Regions from separate parts of the Paenibacillus sp. plas6 genome, predicted to be linked through region 3. Evidence: predicted binding sites of a transcription regulator. Region 3 holds the regulator's gene; each other region holds the start of a gene.
What was found. Region 3 encodes Rex, which represses fermentation and respiration genes when NADH is low (regulators of the CRP and FNR family bind a similar motif). Its sites were predicted from a motif close to TTGTGAAATATTTCACAA; they were not measured.
Positions count from the first base shown of each region.

Region 1: the regulator Rex is predicted to act here: its motif matches at 1,819-1,836, upstream of AC2TDL_RS03065 (DoxX family membrane protein).
Region 2: the regulator Rex is predicted to act here: its motif matches at 2,961-2,978, upstream of adhE (bifunctional acetaldehyde-CoA/alcohol dehydrogenase).
Region 4: the regulator Rex is predicted to act here: its motif matches at 1,350-1,367, upstream of AC2TDL_RS12150 (helical membrane plugin domain-containing protein).

Region 1 covers NZ_CM170151.1:658,650-663,117, reverse strand. The annotation lists gene AC2TDL_RS03075 (response regulator transcription factor) at 1-617, shown strand, start outside; gene AC2TDL_RS03070 (PAS domain-containing sensor histidine kinase) at 607-1,710, shown strand; gene AC2TDL_RS03065 (DoxX family membrane protein) at 1,892-2,428, shown strand; gene AC2TDL_RS03060 (FadR/GntR family transcriptional regulator) at 2,636-3,349, opposite strand; gene AC2TDL_RS03055 (FAD-binding oxidoreductase) at 3,462-4,468, shown strand, end outside.
Region 2 covers NZ_CM170151.1:663,350-667,817, reverse strand. The annotation lists gene pflB (formate C-acetyltransferase) at 1-125, opposite strand, end outside; gene adhE (bifunctional acetaldehyde-CoA/alcohol dehydrogenase) at 190-2,787, opposite strand; gene AC2TDL_RS03085 (Crp/Fnr family transcriptional regulator) at 3,122-3,880, opposite strand; gene AC2TDL_RS03080 (peptidoglycan recognition protein family protein) at 4,094-4,468, shown strand, end outside.
Region 3 covers NZ_CM170151.1:61,818-66,285, reverse strand. The annotation lists gene dinG (ATP-dependent DNA helicase DinG) at 1-1,008, shown strand, start outside; gene AC2TDL_RS00245 (redox-sensing transcriptional repressor Rex) at 1,062-1,706, shown strand; gene AC2TDL_RS00240 (amidohydrolase) at 1,699-2,994, shown strand; gene AC2TDL_RS00235 (hypothetical protein) at 2,996-3,544, shown strand; gene AC2TDL_RS00230 (hypothetical protein) at 3,863-4,414, shown strand; gene AC2TDL_RS00225 (AAA family ATPase) at 4,404-4,468, shown strand, end outside.
Region 4 covers NZ_CM170151.1:2,700,518-2,704,985, reverse strand. The annotation lists gene AC2TDL_RS12155 (IS6 family transposase) at 1-689, shown strand, start outside; gene AC2TDL_RS12150 (helical membrane plugin domain-containing protein) at 1,470-1,886, shown strand; gene AC2TDL_RS12145 (NAD(P)/FAD-dependent oxidoreductase) at 1,935-3,125, shown strand; gene AC2TDL_RS12140 (benzoate/H(+) symporter BenE family transporter) at 3,195-4,385, shown strand; gene AC2TDL_RS12135 (NAD-dependent protein deacylase) at 4,375-4,468, shown strand, end outside.

The sequences.
Region 1 (4,468 bases), 600 kb from region 3:
GGCTTACGATGCTGCTAAACGGAAAAAATGATATAGAGGTAGTAGGCGAAGCTTCAGAGGGAGATGAAGCGATCGCACGTGTACAGCAATTAAAGCCAGACGTTGTATTAATGGATTTAAGTATGCCTCATGGTAAAGATGGCATGACTGCCTCAGCAGAACTTAAAAAGCTTATGCCAGAGGTTAATATCCTTATTTTGACTATGCATGATGATGATCAATATTTATTTCAGGCAATTAAGGCAGGGGCATCAGGGTATATCCTGAAAAATGCACCGCATGAAGAGCTAGTCTCTGCAATTATAACTGTTGCTGCAGGAGATGCTTACCTATATCCTTCTGCAACAAAAAAGCTAATGAGTCAATTTATCCATAGTAATAAGCATGCTCCTGTCGAGGATTCTACTTATCAACAGCTTTCAGATCGTGAAAGAGAAGTGCTTAGCTGGCTTGCAAAAGGATACTCAAATAAAGAAATAGCCCAGCAGTTATTTATTAGTGTAAAGACGGTTGAAACACATAAAAGCAACTTAATGGAGAAGCTAGGATTGAAAACACGTCCTGAGCTTATTAAATATGCATTGCAAAAGGGGCTGTTGCAATTTGATGAAGAATAATAATCGATCAGAGCGAAATCAATACGATGAAATAGATAGATTGCTTATCAATTTGGAAATGCAAATGGAGGATAAGGAACTCTATAATTTAACAAAGCAACGGTTAACTCAGCTTGTTGATGTGCAATATGCGTTAAATGTCAGCTCAATTGTAGCGATTACCGACGTTAGAGGCAAAATAATTTATGTGAATGATAAGTTTGTAGAAATATCAAAATACAGTAGGGAAGAGCTTTTAGGTCAAGATCATCGTATTATTAATTCAGGATACCATCCGAAATCTTATTTCCGTGATTTATGGGCTACGATTTCATCAGGAAAAATATGGACAGGTGAAATTAAAAATCGCGCAAAGGACGGCACTTATTATTGGGTTTATACGACAATTGTGCCTTTTCTCGATGACAATGATAAACCTTACCAATATTTAGCTATTCGTAATGAGGTTACGAAGCTTAAGCAAGCTGAAAAAGACTTGAAAGAAATGATGGTTAAAGTCATGGAGGTGCAAGAGGAGGAACGGAAGCGTATTTCTCGTGAGTTGCATGATGGAATTGGACAAAGTCTGTTCTCATTGATGATTCAAATTGATCATGTGATAGGGAATCATCCTGATCTAGAGCAATTGCAGCAACTGCGAGAGCAAGTAAGCGGTATGATGCAGGATGTTCGCAGCATGGCATGGCAAATTCGACCATCGGTGCTTGATGATTTAGGAGTAGAGCCTGCGATTCGCACTTATATTGAAAAATATACAGAGCATTTCGGCATTGAAGTTAAGACGGAAGGCAAGCTAAAGCAACGACTTAGCTCGGAGAAGGAAACGGTCATTTATCGTGTAATTCAAGAAGCATTAACGAATATTGCGAAGTATGCTGACGTTGATGAAGCAATTATTTCTGTTCAGGAGGAAGCAGGAGAGGTTGTTATTGCAATTACCGATCATGGAGTAGGCTTCGACAGCAGCAAACTAGCTCAAAGAGGTGTCGGCTTATTTAGTATGGAAGAGCGTGCAAACGGTATAGGAGGCAAGTTAATGATTACGTCCGCTCCTGGACAAGGCACAACTGTTCGGCTAACTATCCCAAAATAATCGTTTTTAAATGATATAGTTTCCAGGCAATCACGAAACTTTCGCTTTATCTAAACAGATAGCGAAAGTTTTTTTGTTTTGAAATTGTGATGGTAAAATTACAAATATTTGTGATTTTTATCACATACTTTATTAATTAGACAATATATACTAAAGTCATAAATAACAAGGAGTGATTGATATGTTAAAGTTTTGGCGAGAAAATAAGTACGCAGCCATTATAGTAGCTATCATACGAATTATTCTTGGTTATAAATGGATAACAAGTGCATGGGGGAAAGTAACAACTGGAACTTTCGATGCGACAGGATATTTAACCAATGTGATTAACAATCCAGTGGCTAAGGGAGAAGAGGTGTTATACCCTACCTACAATGCTTTTATAGAACATGTTGCCTTGCCAATGGTTGATGTTATTAACTTTATTATTCCATGGGGTGAGTTATTAGTCGGCATAGGACTAATTACAGGAATATTAACTTTACCAGCAGCATTTTTTGGCTTACTAATGAACTTTATGTTTATGTTCGCAGGTACTGTCAGCACGAATCCTTATATGATTCTTTTAGGATTCCTCGTTATGTTAGCGGCAGGCAATGCTGGTAAATTTGGCGGAGACTATTTTGTAAATCCTTGGCTTAAAGCCAATGTCGGTGATAAGTTGTTTGCTAAGTTTAGAAAAACTGCTGCGAAGCGGGACGTTGAGCTAAAAGCATAAGTGTTAACAGCAGACTAAGCATAGGCAACTGCAGGACAGAGCTAGAAGTTGATAACTGTAAATTAATCAATTGAATAAGGATAAATTAAAAATAAGCTATTGTCATCAACGATAGTTAGTTTGCAGAACTAACGGTGCTGATGAGCAATAGCTTATTTTTAATTAATGTACTATTTCTGTCATAACGTTTTTAAAGAGAAAAAGAGCTTAACTTTGCAAGCTAGAATTTAATGTTTGCTGAACTTTAAGCAAATGAGTCAGCATGAGTTCATTGGCTAGTGAACGGTTGCCTTGCTTAATAGCTTCATATATACTTTGATGTTCTTTATGCAGCAGACTTGTTGAAGAGGCATCGCCAAAAAAGCGCAGCTCGCGCGTTGCTCCAATCGTTTCACTCATTTTGCTGCTTAATGAACTCATTAGGTTATAAAGCAGTTCATTATGAGAAGCTTCAGCTATAGCTAAATGAAATTCTACATCTGCAAGCTCACTCAGCTTCCGATCATTATTTAAAATAGCCTCTTCCATTTTGTGCAGGATGCTTTGAATTTTTTGCAGATCCTGATCGGTGCGTCGTTCAGCTGCAGCAGCAGATGAACCGCTTTCCAACCAAATTCTCACTTCAAGCAGCTCACGAATGTTATCTGATTGTTGAAAAGGATCAGGCGCACTTTCTTGTGCACTCGGTAAAATTTTGCTTACAAATGTTCCACCGCCATGCTTTACTTCAATCCAGCCCATTGCTTTTAAGGCACTAAGCGCTTCACGTAATGTTGAGCGGCCAACTCCTAATTGGCTACTAAGTTCAACGACAGAAGGTAATCGCTCTCCTGGTTTTAGCTCACCATTTTTTATTTGTCCTAAAATAATGCGTTTAACAATCTCATGTCCTTTTTCCGTTTCTACTTTTATCGTTTGCACAAAATCTCCCCCGATAAAATCATCTTGACTATACTGTACAAGAAATTTAAACTAGAAGCAATGGAAAGTCATCAGATGACCTGTTCTATTTTCTTGAATTGGAGGACAACATATGCTTAACGAACTGATCATTAAGCAATTAAAATCAATTGTAGGTGACCAATATTTTCGCGTGGATCAAGAAGCGTTAATCGCTCACTCCTATGACGGTACACCGATGCTGCAGGCATTGCCTGATGGGGTAATTTATCCTGAAACAACTGAGCAAGTAAGCAAGATTATGGCTATTGCAAATCAAAATCAAATTCCAATTATAACTCGAGGATCGGGTTCTAATTTATGCGGCGGTACGACACCAGTAAATGGCGGTATTGTAATGGTGATGCATCGCATGAATCGTATTTTAGAGGTAGACATGGATAATTTAACTGCGACTGTGCAGCCAGGTGTTATTACAGGACAGTTTATTACTCATGTTGAGGAGCTTGGTTTGTTTTATCCGCCTGATCCAAGCAGTATGAAAATATCAACGATCGGCGGAAACATTGCTGAATGCTCTGGGGGGCTACGTGGCTTAAAATATGGAACTACGAAGGATTATGTGCTTGGTTTAACAGCGGTATTGCCAAACGGAGAAATCATTCGTACAGGCGGCAAGCTTACTAAAGATGTCGCAGGTTATGATTTAACGAAGCTGCTAGTTGGTTCAGAAGGAACGTTAGCAGTTATTACTGAAGCAATCTTAAAACTTATTCCTAAACCAAAAACGAAGAAAACAATGGTTGCAATGTATAAAGATATTTATGGAGCAGCTCGTACAGTTTCCGACATTATTAAAAAGCAAATTATACCTGCAACGCTTGAAATCTTAGATAATGCAACAATTAAAGTAGTAGATGATTTTGCTAAAATCGGTTTGCCGCGTGATATGGCAGCTATTCTAATCATTGAGCAGGACGGTGAGCCTGAAGTAGTAGAACGTGATATTGATAGCATCTATGAAATCTGTAAGTTGCAAAAGGCAGATCGTGTTGAAATGGCACAAACTGCAGAAGAAGCGGAAAAACTGCTAACAGCGCGCCGCAGTGCCTTTACTGCTTTAGCAAGATTAAGACCGAC
Region 2 (4,468 bases), 600 kb from region 3:
TCATCGCCATAATAAGGAGTTACGTTACGGATAATAAAATCTCTTACATCAATTGTAGAATTCCAATCTCCTTGCTTAAACATACGATGTGCTCCGTTGGTGTGAACGGTTTGTACTGTACTCATGGTGACTCCTCCTCGATTCACTTAATAAAATAAATAGAATTGTAGCGAATAAAATCCTCTTTATTTATTTGAAATCTCCATAAAATGCTTGTCGATATAACTCGGCGAGCTCGGAGACAAGAGGTAACCTCGGGTTGTAATTGGTATATTGATCTTCAAATGCTCGTTCTGCTAAATAATTAACCTTTGACTCAAAGCAGGTAGCAGAAATACCAGCTTCTTGAAAGCTTTCGGGAATTCCAAGCGAGCGATTAAGTCCGCGTACGCAAGAGATTAAGCTGTTAACTCCTTCAGTGGAGGTGTAAGCAGGTAAGCCTGCAAGTCTAGCAATTTCTGCGTAGCGTACATCCGCTTGGAAATGTTTATAATTAGCGAAGCTTTGAAACTTCGTCGGTCGCGATGAATTATAGCGAATAATATGTGGCAGCAAGATCGCATTTGCTCGACCGTGCGGCAAGCCAAACTCTGCACTGAATTTGTGAGAGAGACTATGGCAAATACCTAAGAATGCATTGGAAAATGCCATGCCTGCGATCGTCGAAGCGTTATGCATTTTTTCACGAGCAATTGGATCTGCTACTGCATAAGATTTCTCCAAATTTTCTAAGACAAGCTGAATTGCTTTAATTGCAAGTCCATCGCTAAAATCATTTGCCATAATGGAAACGTAAGCTTCGATTGCATGAGTCAAAACATCCATTCCTGTATCGGCAATAATTGATGGCTCCAAGGTTGCTGTGTATTCAGCATCAATTATTGCTACATCTGGTGTCAGCTCATAATCGGCAAGTGGATATTTGGACTGACCTTTACTTGTATCTGTAATGGTTGCAAAAGACGTTACTTCTGAGCCAGTTCCTGATGTTGTCGGAATCGCTACTAGCTTTGCACGTTTACCGAGATGCGGATATTTGTAGACACGATTGCGAATATTCAAAAATTTCATTTTAATCGTATCGAAGTTGGTTTCTGGGCTTTCATAAAATAACCACATCGCTTTAGCTGCATCGATAACTGAACCGCCGCCAAGTGCCACGATACAATCTGGCTGGAAGGCATGCATTCGATTGCTGCCTTGCATAACTAAGTCTATCGTTGGTTCTTCTTTCACTTGAGCAAATATATCAATTTGTACTGGTTTTGTACGCTGATGCAAGTAATATTGCACTTTTTCAACGTAACCAAGCCTTTCCATATTATGATCGGTCACAATCATCACACGGTTAATATCAGGCATTTTGCTTAAATACTGTGTTGCTCCAGCTGAGAAATACAGCTTCGGCGGTATTTTAAACCACTGCATTTCAACGTTGCGATTTGCCACTTTTTTAATATGAAGCAGCTCGCTGTTCAGATGTTGTGGTGCTAGCGACGATTGATAGCCTAAGGCAGCGAATGGGAGATGTTCCTTATCGCGGAAGCTTAACACTGATTCAATCGAAGGAGCGTTGATGGTTAGGCGATTAGCTTGCAATTGCTGAGAAAAACGCTCGATAACATCCTCGTCATGGCTATGAATCACTGCAGTATGTTTAACTGAGCCGAGTTGCAACAACTGTTCGGCAAGATGAATTGCATGTTCAGCATCGTCAGCACGGTAAAGTGCCAGTATCGGAGCTGGTTTAATTCGCGATAACGGATTTTTCTCACTAATCTCACTTTGCGGTGCTATGATTAGCTTCGAATCTGCAGCAATTTCTATTCCAGCAGCTGCTGCCAGCTCGCTAGCAGATTTTCCGATATAGCTTGTTCGTAAAGCACCTTGTTCGTTGAATAACTGAATTGCTACATGTTTACATTCAGCTTCATCTAATACGTAACAGCCTAGCACATCTAACATGCGAACCGCTTGATCATAAAGCTTATCGTGAATAATAAGTGCTTGTTCGGCAGTAAACATCATTCCATTATCGAAATTTTTAGACAATATAATATCTGTGATGGCCTGTTTTAAATCAGCCGATGCATCAATGTAGCAAGGAGTGTTGCCATAAGCTACACTTATCGTTGCTTTACCTAGTTGCTTCGCAGTATGGGCAACAGCTTCATCACCATTCGAAATGACTAAGGCAATATCAGGATGCGACATACATGCCAAAATTTCAGAGTAGGTATGATGATCAAGCCATTGCAATGCATAATTCGGAGCATCTGCTAAAATGGCTGCATCCCGTACAGTCTGTACTGCTTCAACACTGCTTTTCAGCGCTTCTTTTCGAAAAACAAATATAATCGGGTTTCTTGTTTTTACAGCAATCAGTGCTTGAAACAAAATACTTGATACTGGTGCTGTTTCCGTAATAATCGAAAGAATTGTGCCGATTGGCTCGGCAATTAACTTGTAGCCCTCATATTCGTTATTTTCGATTTCGCCAACAGTTTTCATATACTTAATTCCGTGATAGATGCTCTCTGTTGCATGCATATTAAGAACGATCTTATCTTCAAATACACCTCTTTTTGTTTCTTCCAATTCAAGCTTAGCAAGCTCCATATGGCGTTGAATCCCTGCAAGCGTCATGCTCTGCACGATGTTATCAATATGTTGCTGATTCAGATTTGCATATTGTTCAGATGCTTGTTTAGCATGTTGCAAAACTTCGTTAACAAAAGGTGTATCTTTATTAAATTGTTGGAGTCTTGATTCCTTAAGTGCCATCATAATCCTCCCCCTTAACTTTCCATCGAAAGAATGTAAAGTAAGAAACTTTTCATTTTGATGAAAAGCAGCTTAGCCAAACAAGGTTTGACTTTCCCTTACAACTATATCTCAATAGTCATTTATAATAGCGCTTTATTGTATAGCTTTATTGTAGTTATAATCGCGAAATAATGATGTGCTAAAAATCACAAAGTTTTTTACAAATAAATGGATTAGTCAAATGCTTACTATTGCGACAGTTCATTCTCAATCGTCCGCTATTAATTAAACAAAAACAAAACACCTGTTGTTGCCGTGCACTTTTCACAAGTGACGAAACTACAGGTGTTTTTAGCTATAAGCGACAGATTTCTTTTGGACAAGTAGGGCATAGCGGGCATCCTGCCATATCCTTTAATGCTGGTAAGTCGATTACTTTAATGATGCCATTTGCTTCGTTGCAAAGAATACCTTCTTTTTTCATAGCAGCTAGTAAACGGTTGACTCCTTCACGAGTTGTTCCAACCAGTTCTGCTAGCTCATTGTTCGTTAATTTTATATTAATCTTAATGCCATTTCCATCATATTCACCAAAGCTGTTACAAAGACGAATTAACGTAGACGCTAAAGCTCCGTTTTTACCGCCCATCAGAAGATCGCGAAGTTTAGATTCCGTTTTACGTTGAATAAGCCCCATCCACATTGCATAACGGTAAGCAAAATCACCATATTTGCACATGAGCATTTCCAGCTGAAGACGCGGGATAACCCCTACTTCGACATCGTCAATCGTTTCAGCGGAGTAACGATGAGTTGTATCCCAAGCATCAATATCGGCAATCATATCATCAGCTTGCAGGATAGATAGTAATAAGTCTTTGCCATCCGAAGTTGATTTGCGTATTTTGACACGTCCTTTTAGAATCCAATACACCGCTGTGGCCTCATCACCTTCCCAGAACAAATGAGTACCTGCAGAGTATTTTTTTATGTGCATGACAGATGCTAACAGATCAAGCTGTTCATCGGTGAAAGCAGTACTAAGTGAGCCGGGGCGTTGCTTGTTTTCTGGTCGCTTAACTTTTGCAGCATTAGAATCAAAATAAATACTCATGAAGTGCGTCATCTCCTCAAGAAAGGTTTCCATATCTATACTATACATTGCCGACGATTGTTTGAATATCGGGAGAACTCCTACATCTTTTTAAGGGGTTTCCCTGACATACAGGAGGACAATCTCGCATTATAATGGAAGATATTCAGAATAAGTCATTCAGGATAAAAATTAACTATAGTATGAATCAATTAAGAAAGGAGCACATCATTTATGATTACCAACATGCGAATGATGATTGAGCAAAAGCTAACTCAGTTGTCTGTTGTGACGAACAGCGACTTAACCGCAATTGGTTTAGTTGAGCGGGATACTAAAAAAGTTCGTTGGGATACGGTCATTGGCAGTATAAGCAAGCGAACAGAAAAAATCCGACAGCATGCGCAGCTTGGTTTGACTGGGGAAGTGCTAAGAACAGGCAGCTTCATTCAATTTCGCAGAGATAATAGTTATGTGCGTCCGATTGATGAAGCAATTATGATGACTGAGAAGCTAAGCCATGCCGCTGCTTGGCCGCTTATTAGTAGTAATGACAGCTCTTTGGTAGCTTTAATAGGCAGGCGACAGTATGGAAGTTATGAACCTGAG
Region 3 (4,468 bases):
GATCTTGTACTGTCTGGATTATTAACGGATTTAAATGGGGTTGTGCGTGAGCTAAATCGTATTAAGGATGAGTTGCGTCAATTTATTGGGTTTAAAATGGACGATTATGTATACTGGGTGGAAGGAACTCAGAACTATAAGTTTCGTTCTGTTCAATTATTAGCATCGCCAATAGACGTATCGCCATTGCTAAAAAAATATCTGTTTAATGTTAAAGATAGCGTTATTATGACCTCTGCGACGTTATCTATCCAAAAAAATTTCACTTATGTGAAAGAACAGCTAGGTCTCAATTTTGAGCTAGAGGACCGAGTCAATGAAGTAATTCTTGATTCCCCGTTTCGTTATCGTGAGCAGGCGTTAGTTATTATTCCAAGAGATTTTCCAGTATTGAAGGGTTCTAACGTACCTCAGTCGTATTTAGATAAATTAGTAAGCTCATTATTTGATTGCGCTGTTGGGCTTGGTGGCAAAATGCTTATTTTGTTCACTTCCTATAGAATGCTTAAGCAGGTGTATGATCCGTTAAAGGAATTGCTTGAACCTCAAAATATTACCGTTTTAGGTCAAGGAATTGATAGTAATAACCGGACGAAGCTGACGAGAAGATTTTTACAGCAACAGCAATCTGTTTTGCTAGGTACAAGCAGTTTTTGGGAAGGTGTTGACATCCCAGGAGAAGCATTGCAATGCTTAGCGATCGTTCGCTTACCATTCCAGCCGCCTAATCATCCGCTAGTTGAAGCGAAGTCAGAGTTACTTTTACGCGAAAAGAAAAATCCGTTTATGAAGCTTTCTATTCCGCAGGCGGTTATTCGCTTTAAGCAAGGTTTTGGGCGTTTAGTACGCACAGCAACCGATAAAGGAATTGTTATCATTTATGATACACGCGTAATCGAAGCTTATTATGGCAAACATTTTCTATATTCATTGCCAGGTCCGAAAATTGAGACAATGTTTGCAGACCAGATGGTACAACGAATGGATCAATGGCTTAATCCTTCATAGATCCTTCATAGTACTAGGAAAGATTGGTTGTAAAAGAAAGGGAGGGGCATCAATTGAAACAAGAAAAAATATCTGATGCTGTCGTCAAGCGATTACCCTTGTATTTGCAAGTATTAAATGAGTTAAAGGTTCGTGAGGTTAAGACAGTATCTTCACAAGAGCTTGGACATTTATTAGATTTTAATCCTGCGCAAATACGCAAGGATTTAGCATACTTTGGTGATTTTGGTCGCAAGGGCATTGGCTATGAAGTTGATTATTTAATTGATAAAATTCGGCAAATTCTAAAGATTAATCAAACGATTAATGTAGCACTTATCGGTGCAGGAAATTTGGGGCATGCTTTATGCAACTATAATAAGTATAGCAAGGATAATATGCAAATCGTTGCGGTATTTGACTCATACGAAGGTAAAATCGGGACAAAAATAAATAATTTAATTGTTCAACCGATGTCAGAGCTTTCAGAAACGATTAAGAAAATGAATATCCGCATCGGAATTATTACCGTTCCTGCTCAGGAAGCACAAACAGTTGCCAATCAGTTAATTGAAGGGGGAATTGAAGGGATTCTTAATTTCGCTCCAACTATTTTACGTGCTCCTGAGGAGGTACGGGTACAACACGCTGATTTTACAAAGGAATTATTAAGTCTTGCCTACTACTTAAATCATAAAGAGGAGGAAAATAATGAGTAAAATATGGGTAAAAAATGGTGCCTTCATTACAATGGCAACTGACAAGCCGCAGGTGTTTCATGGACATATGTTAGTAGAAAACGGAGTTATTTCATATGTTGGTGAACAAGAGCCTGCTGCTTGCGAAGGGGCAGAAGTAGTTGATGGCAAAGGCTTATTGTTTATGCCTGGACTTGTAAATACGCATGGACATGCTGCGATGTCGTTGCTGCGCGGTTATTCAGATGATCAGCAACTGCAAGTATGGCTTCAAGAAAAAATGTGGCCAATGGAGGCTAAATATGTTGATGCGGACACAAGAGCCGGCAGCAACTTGGCGATTGCGGAAATGCTATTAAGCGGAACAACAACGTTTGTTGATATGTATGATCGTATGGATCAAGTAGCAGGAGCCGCAGTGGAAGCTGGTATTCGTGCGTTTTTAACTCGCGGTGTTATCGGTTTATGTTCTCCTGAGGAGCAAACAGCTAAGCTTGAAGATGCGATTAGCTTTGCAAAGCAATGGAACGGAGCGGGGGATGGACGAATTCGAACAATGCTATCTCCGCATAGCCCATATACTTGCCCGCCTGACTATATTGAGCGTATTATTGCCGCTGCACATGAGCTTGATTTGCCGCTACATACGCATATGTCAGAAACAAAAGCAGAAGTTCAGCAAAATGTTGATCAGTACGGAAAACGTCCTGTAGCACACTTAGATGCGCTTGGCTTTTTTAGTCGTCCTGCATTGCTGGCTCATGCTGTGCATTTGACTGATGAAGAAATTGATTTATTAGCAACTCGCGGCGCTTCCATATCTCATAATCCGATTAGCAATCTTAAGCTAGCCAGCGGTGTTGCTCGTGTGCCTGACTTATTAGCAAAAGGGGTAAAGCTGTCTTTAGGTACAGATAGCGTGGCAAGTAATAACAATTTAGATTTGTTCCAGGAAATTCGTGCAGTTGCATTATTGCATAAAGGAGTATATGGTGATCCAACTGCGGTGCCTGCATACACAGCATTGCAACTTGGCACATCGCTTGGTGCGCAAGCGATATGGCATAATCATATCGGTATTTTAGAGGCTGGAAAAGCTGCTGACTTTATTGCGATTAATATTGATCAGCCTCATTTCTTCCCGCGTACCGATCTTGTTTCGCATCTTGTATATGCTGCAAATGGACGAGATGTTCAGCATGTTTGGGTAGCTGGTAAACAACTTGTGAAAAACAGACAGCTGCTTACACTTGATGAGGAAAAAATTCGTTATGAGGCAGAGGCAGCTTATCAGCGCCTATTGAAATAAAATGAGAGCAATTGAAAAAAAACGACCGCCGTTAATGACCAAACGACGCTGGACTATTTTAATCTTGTTGTTGCTTGTCGCAATCATTACATTGATTGCACTTTTTTACCGTTCCATTCAGAGCGAGGTTTGGCAGCAAGAAAGCGATATTAAAAAAATAATCGAGCAGAGAGCAGCCTATGATTTAGAAAGCATCGAGAGCTTAGAAAAATATGTATGGGAATCTGCTTATTGGATATTGCTGGCTAACAAGGTTGAGAACGGTGCATTAACATATTCAGTGTGGGATAATACAAATTTCATTGCTGAGCTTAATTATAACGTGGCAATAACGAAAGAGGATATGCAGAATATCGTTACAAAAAGCAAAAGTAATGCGACGAACATCAGCTTGCAAGCGGGTTATGCATTTAATCAATTTGTATGGGAAGTTAAATATCGTGATCGCGATACTTCGCATATGAAAATTGCTTTCTATAATATGACCACTGGAGCCTTAATTGATGAATATACGATTCCTAAGGGCAGTATGCCGATTAGCGATTCGTAACTGAATAAGGCAACATGAAAATTAAATAATTGTATAAATCAATTAAAACCTTTAAGGATTATAACTGCAAGATTAGAATAACTAATTTTATTGCTGTTAATTTTCCTTAAAGGTTTTTTTGCTATCGATTTGTATATTTCAACTTTTTAATCAATTTCATGCATAATCTCCTCATTAAAAAAAGCTTCCTTTATTTATATAATACATCAAGTGTAAATAAGTGATATACTTATTGATATACTCTAGTTATATACATTTATATATACTAATTATTATGTTTTATTATATAAAATTTTATTAGATAGAGGAGATGCTGCTATGAAAGATTTGAAGTTTAAACCAGTTATTGTTTCATTCCTAGTTGTTGTTCTGCTATTAGCAGCAGGAAGTCTTGGATATCGTTATATTGCACAGGAAAAACCGTTGCAAGAACAGCTTGCAAGCATGCAATATTCACAGATTACATTACCGCTTAAAAAGCAAGATGGGAAATATAATATCTCCATGCAAGTAGAAGAGAACTACAAGCTTCAGCAAGCATTCGATGAGCTTAAAGAAGTGATGGCTAAGCAAAAGTTAAATGAAACTGACTACACCCTTTCATTAGTTCACAATGATACTGAAAGTGCAGAGCTAAAAGCCATTTGGCAGAAGCAGTTGTTTGCAATAGCAGAGATAATGGCTAACGGGCAATATTCAAAATTACCTGAGCTTATGCAATTGATTGAACAGCAAAATGAAGGTGTAGAGGCAATAGCCGATATGGACGAGCAATATGTTTACATTACATTGCTTAAGGATGGACTGCGTTTAGATCAATTGCTTCCACTTGATGGCGGTAAAATGGAGGTATGGAATAATGCGAAATAATATATTAGAAATCTTGATCGGAACTGCACTAGCTCTGCTCGTGTTTGCGATAGG
Region 4 (4,468 bases), 1.9 Mb from region 3:
TGAAAGATGTACATGGGGTAAGCATATCGCATCAAAGTATTTTAAATTATGAGAATGCAGTTGCCCTAATACTTAAGCCTTACGTAGATTATTATCCCTACGAACTTTCTGACCAGTTCTGTGGAGACGAAACCTACATCAAGGTGAATGGGCGTTGGCATTACTTGTTTTTCTTCTTTGATGCGGTAAAAAAGATTATTTTGTCTTACCCAGTATCGCCAAATCGGGATACAGTGTCAGCAATCCGTGCCATTGATGATGTCTTAATGAAACTGAAAGAGATTCCTAAAGATCTTACATTTGTGGTGGATGGCAATCCGATTTATCTCTTAGCTCAGCACTTTTTCGCTCAACACGATATTCAGTTCGACATCAAGCAGGTTATTGGACTTACCAATGAAGATCCTGTGTCAACGGAGTATAGGCATCTCAAACAAGTTATCGAAAGACTAAATCGCACATTTAAAGGCAATTATCGTTCAACACACGGGTTTGGATCCGAACAAGGATCTGTTTCTTTTGTGACCCTGTTTGTAGCTTACTTTAACTTTTTAAGGCCTCATTCTGCATTAGAAGGTAAGGTGCCAGTGCTTAATCCAGAGTTACTGCAGCTCCCGAATATGCCTGCGAGATGGACTAAACTGATCGCTTTAGCACAACAATGGATTAACGAACAACAACCAGCCTAACTTTTTGGTTTAGCAGAGCCCGAAGTAAAAACGAGCAATCGGCGGAGCGAACTCTTGACAAACCGAACTAGCCAATGGTTTAAAATGGAAAAACCAAGGGCTATTTAGCATGCCTTCTTTTTGTCCCCGTCGCCCTTGTTAAAGTAGAGTCAAACCATTGGCGTGTTTGTCAAGAGCGATTGCGTGGCCTTTCCACCCAACAAATGGGAGACGACCCGAACACCTATTGAGTTTTCATAGAACTTTTGACACTACCATGGAATACAAGTAAGAACTTGCTTATTATGCAATAATGCATGATCAGTTAGCTAATAGTAAATAGGTCAACAGATCTTACTTGTGAGATTTCCACAAATTAATCATAACCTGCTTTCGATCGTCTGAAAGTGATTTTTGCCACTTATTTCAGCCTTCCTGATAATTCGTGGGCAATTGTACATGTGTAAAGATAAATAAATTTGAGCAAAAATGCATAAGCTATAAGTAAAGCATATATGCAACGAGCAAATTATGATGATTTTTTGAAAATTTCTTTTTTTATTTGTCACATTTTCGAGAAATTTGCTTCACACATAGAGACGTTTTTGTCAACTTACGCTATAATGAAAATAACGGCTTACGCCAAGATGTCAATCGAACTTGACCTCCATCTAATCTAACAGGTGAAATTTATCACAATACACCTACTGAAATTGAGTACGGTGAGGTCTTGTTATGTGCGCAGCCTTGGCATGGACGATGAAAATCGGCTAAAGTAGTTTATTTAAAGGAGACCTGGATATGTCAGAAACAAACACACAAACGCAATCTGCTGTGACTGCAGATCAACAATTGTTGGAAAAGCTGGCTAACCCACAAGTGCAAGCATCGCTAAACACGTTAGTGGATCAGCTTCCACAGCTTACTGAAATGGTAAGTACGTTAACTAAAGCTTACTCGTTTACAAAACAGCTTGCTACTGACGAAGTGTTCAAAAACGATATCGTACATGCAACTAGCGAAATCGTTGGACCAGTTATTGAAGGAGCAAGACAAATCGCACTTAATGCAGTTGAAGCAAAAGACCGTGCTGAGCAAAGAGATGAAGTTATCGGTGTCTTTGGCCTAATGAAAATGCTAAAAGATCCTCAAGCACAAAAACTTTTCCGCTTTATTAATGCATATCTTGAAGTTGCGAACGAGCGTTCGAAAAAATAATTATCGAAATCATTTCACGTAATTTAACGTATGGACGGAGGACTAACTATGTCTAAACATATTGTCATTTTGGGTGCAGGTTATGGCGGCGTACTTGCTGCGCAAACTGTTCGCAAATATCTGGACAAAAACGAAGCAAAAATTACTGTCGTTAACCAATACCCTACACATCAAATCATTACTGAACTACACCGCTTAGCTGGTGGTACAATTAATGAAGAAGCGGTTGCAATTCCTTTAAAAACATTATTTAAAAACTTTGATGTAACTGTTCGTATCGGAAAAGTTACTTCTTTCTCTGTAGATAAAAAAGAAGTTAAGCTTTCTGATGGATATACACTTTCTTATGATGCACTTGTTGTTGCACTAGGAAGTCAAACTGGTTTCTTCGGAATTCCAGGCCTAGAGGAAAACAGCATGGTTCTAAAATCTGTTGACGATGCTAAAAGAATTTACAACCATATCGAAGAACGCATCAAATCTTATGCAAAAACTAAAAATGCAGCTGATGCTACAATCGTTATCGGCGGAGGCGGCTTAACAGGTGTTGAGCTTGTTGGCGAAATTATCGACAACTTCCCTCAAATCGCTAAAAAATATGGAGTGCCTTTCTCCGAGCTTAAAATTAAGCTAGTTGAAGCTGGTCCTAAAATTCTACCAGTTCTTCCTGACCCACTTATTCAACGCGCTACAGAAAGTCTATCCAAACGCGGTGTTGAATTTATTACTGGAGTTCCTGTTACTGGTGTTGTTGGCAACAAAATTGAGCTTAAAACAGGCGAAACAATTGAAGCTAACACTCTTGTATGGACTGGCGGCGTAGCTGCACTTCCAATTGTTGCTGAATCCGGTCTTGAATGCGATCGCGGTAAAGCTGCAGTTAACGAATATTTGCAATCTAAATCTCACAATGATGTATTTGTTGTTGGTGATGCTGCTCTTGCATTCCCAGAAGAAGGCGGTCGTCCTTACGCACCAACTGCACAAAACGCTTGGCAAATGGGTGAGCTAGCTGGCTACAACCTATATGCATTCTTCAACAACAAACCAATGGAAAAATTCCAACCAGTTAACTCTGGTACACTAGCATCACTTGGTCGTAAAGACGCAGTAGCAACTGTAGGTGCAAGTAACACAGCGCTTACAGGATTGCCTGCTACTTTGATGAAAGAAGCAAGTAACATTCGTTACCTTTCCCACATCAAGTCTATGCGTACTGTACTTCATACTAAACTTTAGAATAAATTTTTATCTTGCAGCCATTTTGTCATTGGACAGAATGGCTGCTTGCTTTAGGAGTCTTACAACATGAATGCTAAATTATGGTCAACAGGCTTAATGTCTGCTTTACTAGCTTGTACTGGCGGTGCGATTCTCGTTGTGCATAGTGCAAATCAGTTAGGGATTAACAGTCATGGTTTATTATCTTGGATGTTTACTGGTTACACCTTAGCAGGGCTATTTAATCTGTTGCTAGCATGGAAGTATAAGTTGCCTATTGCGGGGGCACACTCCGTTACAGCGATTGCCTTTTTAAGTACGGTTTCCGTTCATATGACGTTACCACAAATTATCGGCAGCTTTATTATGGCTGGGGTAATTGTTGCTGTATTAGGCATAAGCGGCTTATTTCAATTTGTATTTAAACATATCCCTAGACCTGTTATTGATGCAATGCTGGCCGGCATTATCGCACATTACATTATAGAGCTCGTTCCAGCATTTAAAAGTAATCCGCTTGTCGGAATTTTATCGTTATGCGGCTTTTTCATCATACCTAAGCTATTCAAAGCTTTGCCTTCTATTGTCGGTGTCATTTTGTTAGGAATTATTGGCTTATTAATCACATATTCATTTCCTGATGTAAAGCATCTTAGCTTTCAACTGCCTCAGCTTACACTGCCGGAATTTAGCTGGCAGGGATTTATTACACTTGCCTTGCCAATTAGCGTGCTTGTGTTAAGTAATGATTTAGCTGTCGGGCTTGCCTCATTAGATAAACAAGGCTATCAAGCGCCTATGAATCGAATTATTACTTATTCTGGGCTAGCTTCGATTATCGGGGGGTTATTTAACGGGCACGCCGTTAATATCGGCGGTATGATGACTACAATGTGCAGCAGTGATGATGCAGGCGCTAGAGAGCAACGCTATCGTGCAGGGATTTTATCCAGCGTACTATGTATAATGTTTGGAATTTTTGCCTGGTTAGTTCTGCCTTATATTACAATCTTGCCAAGCTACTTTATTTCCATCATTATCGGTTTTTCATTATTAGGTATTTTCATGAATAGTATGCAAGCAGCCTTTAGTGATAAGCAATTTCGTTATTCTGTTTTATTTGCTTTTGTTATTTCAGTATCTGGCATTACAATGCTCGGCATATCGGCGGCATTATGGTCACTAATCGTCGGGGCATTAACTGCTAAACTGTTAAAGGAGTATCCAATTACAGCAGTTTCTGTTGTTAAAGAAAGGAGCCAATCAGTTGAAGAATAATTTGAACATAAGTAATCATAGTTCTAGTTCTGCAATTGAACAGCTTGCGGCAGCAGTGAGCGCTGCCAACTCCATCACCGTCC